2 regions of the Actinoallomurus sp. CA-150999 genome follow, and region 1 is predicted to be linked to the other one. Evidence: riboswitches for the same ligand, from Rfam matches in the RefSeq annotation. Region 1 holds a riboswitch; the other holds the start of a gene.

Region 1 (3,202 bases):
CCCGGAGTTGACCGCGAGCCACCAGTCGCTGTCCGGCCAGGTGTTCGCCATTTCCGCCAGCGGCATTCGGACGAAGTGCTCGTAGCCGGGGCCGAGGCAGGCGCGCGCTGCCTCGACCGACGTGTAGGCGAGTATGTGGGTGCGACCCTCGTGCGTGCTGGTCGGCCACGTGAACGCCGGCTGTCCGGGGTCCGGTTCGACCTGTGGCAGCGGAAGGACGAGTTCCGCCACGCTCAGCAGCTTGAAGTAGGCGTTCTGGTCGCCGTCGCCTAGGGCGTCGCGCAGCTGCTGCTCGAGTTGGTTCGCGGGCTCCCATGTGCCGGTCATTCGCCACCCCCCGGAAGCTCTTTGCACAAGAGGTCCACCGTACCGGGAGCAAACCGGCGGCGCGCACGAGTATCGGCAGCCGATCGGACTTACCCGGACGAACTGTCACTTTCAATACCGCTGACCAGCAGCGGAGCGGATCGTCAGGCGGTGAGCCGCCGTAGCGCGGCCAACAGACGGTCGATGTGCTCGTCCGTGGTGCCGATGCCGAAGCTGGCCCGCAGCGCGGTGCCGTCGCCGTCACCGCAGCCGCCTCGCCCGTCGCCGACCAGTCGCCGGACGAACGGGTGCGCGCAGAACTTCCCGTCCCGTACGCCGATGCCGTACTCGTCGGACAGCGCGGTGGCGACGGCGCGGGACTCGCGGCCCTCGACGACGAACGACACGATGCCGACGCGCGGGTACTGGTCGCCCCACAGCGACAGTTCCCGTACGCCGGGGATGGCCGCCAGGCCGGTCCGCAGCCGCCGCAGGAGGCGCTCCTCCTCCGCGACGAGGGTCTCCCAGTCGGTCAGGGCCTCGCACGCGGCTGCGAGCGCGATGACGCCGAGGACGTTCGGCGTGCCGGCCTCGTGTCGCTGCTGCGGGTCCGCCGACCACGTCACGTGCTCGCCGACGCTCGCGGTGGCGCCGCCGCCCAGGAGGTACGGCTCGGCGGCGCGCAGCCAGTCGGCGCGGCCGACGAGGCAGCCCGCGCCGAACGGCGCGTACAGCTTGTGCCCGGAGAACGCGACGTAGTCGACGTCGAGCGCGCCCATGTCGAACGGCCGGTGCGGGACGAGCTGTGCGGCGTCGACCGCGATGCGGGCGCCGTGCGCGCGGGCGACGGCGGAGAGCTCGGCGACGGGCCACAGCTCGCCGGTGACGTTGGAGGCGGCGGTGACGACGAGCAGGCGCGGCCCGGCCGGCGCCGCGGCGAGTGCCTCGCCGGCCGCCGCGAGGGCCGCCGCCGGGGATTCGGGAGCCGGGAGCCGTACGACGCGGTTGCCGCGCTCCCAGGGCAGGAGGCTCGCGTGGTGCTCGGACTCGAACACGACGACCGTGGTGCCGCGCGGCAGGGCGTGCGCGAGGAGGTTCATCGCGTCGGTGGTGTTGCGGGTGAACACCACGGCGTCGCGCCGCCACGCGCCGACGAACTCCCGGACGACCTCGCGGGCGCGCTCGTACCGGTCGGTCGTCACCTGCGAGGCGTATCCCGCGCCGCGGTGCACGCTGCTGTAGTAGGGGAGGGCGGCGTCGAGCGCGTCGCGCACCGCCTCCAGACAGGGCGCGCTCGCCGCGTAGTCGAGGTTCGCGTACGGAACGGTCCGGCCGTCGGCGAGGGGCACGGGGACGCCTTCACCCACGACGCGCAGGGCGGGACGGGTGATGGGGGGCAGATCGAGTACAGCGGACAACACACACCTCCAGCGGGGCCTGGGACCCCGCGAGGGGTCCGCGCTTGTCCGGCACGGTCGTGTCGGACCCGGTCATCACCCGGGGCACCCCGCCACGGACGGAGGGTTGCCGGCCAGCAAGCCGGGGCTTCGCGCTGGCACTCGTGACCTGACGGCGAGTATAGAGCACCCGCCCGAAGAACGCCGTTTCGGCGTCGCGTGACCGCTTCTCCACGATTGAATACGGGCACGGGAGTTCGACGAAGGGAGAGCAGGGCGATGCGGGGTGGATGGCGGCGGCCGGCGGGGGTCGTCCTGGTCGCGGTGTGCGCGGCCGGGTGTGGCGTCGGCACGAACAAGGGCCAGGTCTGCAAGGACGCCGTCAAGGCGGTCGGGTCCTACAACGCGACCCTGAACCGCATCTCACCGGACGACATCACCCAGTGGAAGCAGGCGGCGGCGTCCCTCGCCACGCGGTTCGACGCGCTCGCCCGCGAGTCCGACGACAAGAAGCTGAGCCGGACGCTGAGCGGCATGGCGACCGAATGGCGGGGCGTCAGCACGGGCATCAGCCCACGCGACATCTCCCGCATGCAGAGCGTCGTCCAGCACCAGCCCACCGCCCTGGCCACGGCCTGCAAGTGAACGAGTGAGCGCCCGCCGCCGCAGGGCCGCGGGCGCTCAGCCGCTCAGAACGCTCAGAAGATGGAGTTGGGGTCGCCGCCCTCGTACACGCGGCCCGTGGGCTGGCCGGTCGGGCCGCCGGTCGGCGGGTGGCTCGGCGGGCCCCCGGTCGGCGGATGGTGAGTCGGCGAGGACGGGTGGGACGGCCTGGTCGTCCGGGGCCTCGAGAAGCTCGGGTGCGGTTGCGGCTGGACGGGAGTCGTCGGGTACTGGCGCCCGCCGACGTACACCGACGGATCCCCGAACGACTTCACCGGCATGTCCGCGTCGGCCTTGACGAGGAAGTTGTGCCAGATCGTGGCCGGCAGGTCACCGCCGTACGAGGAGTAACCGGGGAGGCTCAGCGCCTTGTTGTCGCTCCGGAAGATGCCGACCGAGGCGGCCAGCTGCGGGATGAACCCGTTGAACCAGATCTGCTTGCCGCTCGAGGTCGTCCCGGTCTTTCCGGCGGCGTTCCGGTCCGGCAGCGCGGCATTGGTGCCGGTGCCCGCGTCGACGACCTTCTGCATCGCGTACGTCGCGTCCCGGGCGATCTGCGTGCTGAAGACCCGCTTGCCGGTGGTCGGGACGACGCGCTTCTTGCCGTTCCGGTCGGTCACCGACCGTATGACGTGCGGCGCGTGGTAGACGCCCTCGGACGCGAACGCGGCGTACGCGGCGGCCTGCTGCTCCACGCTGACGTCGATGACGCCGAGCGGGAACGTGACGGCGGTGTTGGCGCCGTTGGCGGTCAGCTGCGCCTTGGGAATGCCGAGCTTCTCCGCCATCTCCATCACCTTGTCGTTCCCGATCTTCTGGGCGATGTTGACGTACGC
Region 2 (3,202 bases), 3.9 Mb from region 1:
GCAGGGTCGTCGCGGCGGCGGTCAGCCGGGCGCAGCGCTCGGCGCGCTCGTCGGGCGGCATGAGCAGCGCCTGGTTCAGCGCCTCGGCGGTCTGTGACACGTCGAACGGGTTGATCATCAGGGCGTCGTCGTCCATCTCGGCGGCGGCCCCGGCCTCTCGGGACAGCACGAGGGCGCAGCCCCGCTCCGACAGCACCGGCCCTTCCTTGGCGACGAGGTTCATGCCGTCCCGGATCGGGTTGACCAGGAGGACGTCGGCCAGGCCGTACGCCGCCAGAGAGCGTGGATAGTCGTCGTTGACCTGCAGGATCAGCGGCTCCCACGTGCCGTCCCCGAACTCGTCGGAGATCTCGGCGGCGATCCGCTGCACTGCGGCGGTGTACTCGCGGTACTCCGGCAGGTCGTGGCGGGAGGGGTAGGCGAAGGCCAGGTGCACCACCCGGCCGTGCCACTCCGGGTGCTTGGCGAGCAGCTCGCGGTAGGCCGCGAGCCCCCGCACGATGTTCTTGGACAGCTCCGTACGGTCGATCCGCACGATGAGTCGGCGGTCGCCGACCTGCTCGCGCAGGGCCTTCTTGCGGGCCTGCACATCGGGTTCGGCGGCGCGTGCCCGGAGGGAGTCGCCGTCGATCCCCAGCCCGTGCACGCCGATGCGGGTGACGCGACCGGCGTGGGTGACGGTGCGCGCCACCGGGTCGACCTTCGCCTGCAGGACGGCGGCGCAGCAGTCGATGAACGCGTCGGCCCAGCGCTGGGCGTGGAACCCGGCGTGGTCGGCGCCGAGGATGCCCTCGAGGACCTCCCGCCCGATGTCGTCCGGCAGCAGGCGGTAGTACTCCGGCGGGGCCCACGGCGTGTGCGCGAAGTGGACGATCTTCAGGTCGGGGCGGCGCTCGCGCAGCATCCCGGGGGCGAGCGTCAGGTGGTAGTCCTGGATCGCGACCTTCGCGCCCGGCCGCGCGTCCCGGGCCAGCGCGTCGGCGAACGCCGCGTTGTACGCCTCGTAGGACTGCCAGTCCCGCCGGGACCGCGCGTCGAAGTGCGGCGTGTTCGGGCTGTCGTACAGCATGTGATGGACGAACCAGAGTGTGGAATTGGCCACGGCGTTGTAGGCGCGGTGGAAGGTGCCGGCCGGGATGTCCAGCATTCGGACGGCGCCGGCGCCGTAGGCGTCCAGCCGGCCGTCCTCCACGCGGCGGGCCGCGGCGCGGTCGGCGTCCGACAGCGCCGCGCAGACCCACAGGATGTCACCGCCCAGACCCGCCAGGGCCGAGACGAGACCGCCGCCGCCACGCCGCATGGACAGCGTGCCGTCGTCGGCGAGCGCGAAGGACACCGGACCGCGGTTGGAAGCGACGAGGACCTGCGAGTCACCCATGAAGGGAGCGTAACCGGCCGGGGTTGAGGAGGGTCGAAGAAGGTCGAATGGTGGGCGGTTCGGGACGTCGTCCCGCCGATACGTCGTCGCGTGACCGGGCCTCTCGTGGCGCTTCGCGGCCCGGCGTACGGCTCCGGCGGTGTCTCGCGACCTGAGACGCGCTTGGCGGGGAACCGGTCAGTCACGTATACAAGTCAACAGACAACTTCATAAAGCTCATCCAGAGGGGTGGAGGGACCGGCCCGTTGAAGCCCCGGCAACCCTCCCGGATATGCGGTTACCCGCGTGCTTCGCACGCGTCCGACTCGCGCTGACAGCGAGGCCGCCCGGGACAGGTGCCAACTCCGGCTCGTGACCAAGGTGGCACGGGAAAGATGAGGAGAGAGGCCTCGCTCCATGTCGCAGTCCGCTGCCCGCAATCTCGGCCCCGCGACCGCACTGACGTGCCGTGAATGCGGTGAATCCTACGATCTGGGCCCTCGCTACGCCTGCGAGCTCTGTTTCGGCCCACTGGAAGTCTCCTACGATCTCGCCGGCGTGACCCGGGAGCAGATCGAGTCCGGCCCGCGCAACATCTGGCGCTACCGCGGCCTGCTGCCCGTTCCGTCGAACGTCGTCGACACGCCCAACACCGAGCCCGGCTTCACCCGCCTCGTACGCGCCGACAACCTCGCCGAGTCGCTGGGGCTGCGGTCGCTGTGGGTCAAGGACGACAGCGGCAACCCGACCCACTCGTTCAAGGACCGGGTCGTGGCGGTGGCGCTGGCCGCCGCCCGTGAGCTCGGTTTCAAGGTCCTGGCCTGCCCGTCCACCGGCAACCTCGCCAACGCGGTCGCCGCCGCGGCGGCGCGTGCCGGCATCCGCAGCGCCGTGTTCGTGCCGTCCGACCTCGAACGCCAGAAGATCGTCACGACGGCGGTGTACGGCGGGACGTTCGTCACCGTCGACGGCAACTACGACGACGTCAACCGGCTGGCCTCGGAGCTCGCGGGCGAGCAGGAGGACTGGGCGTTCGTCAACGTCAACGTCCGGCCGTACTACGCCGAGGGCTCGAAGACCATCGGGTACGAGATCGCCGAGCAGCTCGGCTGGCGGCTGCCCGAGCAGATCGTCATCCCGATCGCGTCCGGCTCCCAGCTCACGAAGATCGACAAGGCCTTCCAGGAGTTCATCAAGCTGGGCCTCGTCGAGGACCGGCCGTACAAGATCTTCGGAGCGCAGGCGACCGGCTGCTCGCCCGTCTCGGCGGCCTTCAAGGCGGGGCTCGACGTCGTCCAGCCCGTCAAGCCGGCCACGATCGCCAAGTCCCTCGCGATCGGCAACCCCGCCGACGGGCCGTACGTCCTCGACGCCGTACGCCGCACCGGCGGGGCCATCGAGGACGTCTCCGACGAAGAGGTCGTCGACAGCATCGCGCTGCTCGCCCGCACCGAGGGCATCTTCGGCGAGACGGCGGGCGGTGTCACGCTGGGCGCCCTCCGTAAGCTGCTGGCCGGCGGCGCACTCGACCCGGAAGCCGAGACCGTCTTCATCAACTCCGGCGACGGTCTCAAGACCCTGGACGCGGTGGCCCCGGTCGCCGTGCCGTCCGCGAACATCGCTCCGACCATCGAGGCATTCCGAAAGGCAGGTCTGGCGTGAGCTCGATCAGTGTCCGCATCCCGACGATCCTCCGGAGCTACACCGGAGGTGAGGCCGAGGTGAAGGCGACGGGCTCGACCGTGCGCGAGGTCGTCGCCGACCTGGAGACCAACTACTCCGGCATCGCGGCGCGCATCCTCGACGACAACGGCAAGATCCGGCGGTTCGTCAACGTCTACGTGG

Evidence for each region. A riboswitch is a leader RNA that binds a small molecule or an ion and turns the genes downstream of it on or off. The one in region 1 is predicted to bind S-adenosylmethionine.
Region 2: it holds a riboswitch for S-adenosylmethionine, as region 1 does, so the genes downstream of both, thrC (threonine synthase) here and ACQP2O_RS42035 (aminotransferase class V-fold PLP-dependent enzyme) in region 1, are expected to answer to the same signal.

Annotation. Positions count from the first base shown of each region.
Region 1 covers NZ_CP192063.1:9,089,987-9,093,188, reverse strand. The annotation lists gene ACQP2O_RS42040 (SseB family protein) at 1-327, opposite strand, end outside; gene ACQP2O_RS42035 (aminotransferase class V-fold PLP-dependent enzyme) at 471-1,724, opposite strand; SAM riboswitch class IV at 1,760-1,873, opposite strand; gene ACQP2O_RS42030 (hypothetical protein) at 1,983-2,348, shown strand; gene ACQP2O_RS42025 (transglycosylase domain-containing protein) at 2,402-3,202, opposite strand, start outside.
Region 2 covers NZ_CP192063.1:1,071,048-1,074,249, forward strand. The annotation lists gene ACQP2O_RS05095 (alpha,alpha-trehalose-phosphate synthase (UDP-forming)) at 1-1,378, opposite strand, end outside; SAM riboswitch class I at 1,592-1,759, shown strand; gene thrC (threonine synthase) at 1,775-3,019, shown strand; gene ACQP2O_RS05105 (MoaD/ThiS family protein) at 3,016-3,202, shown strand, end outside.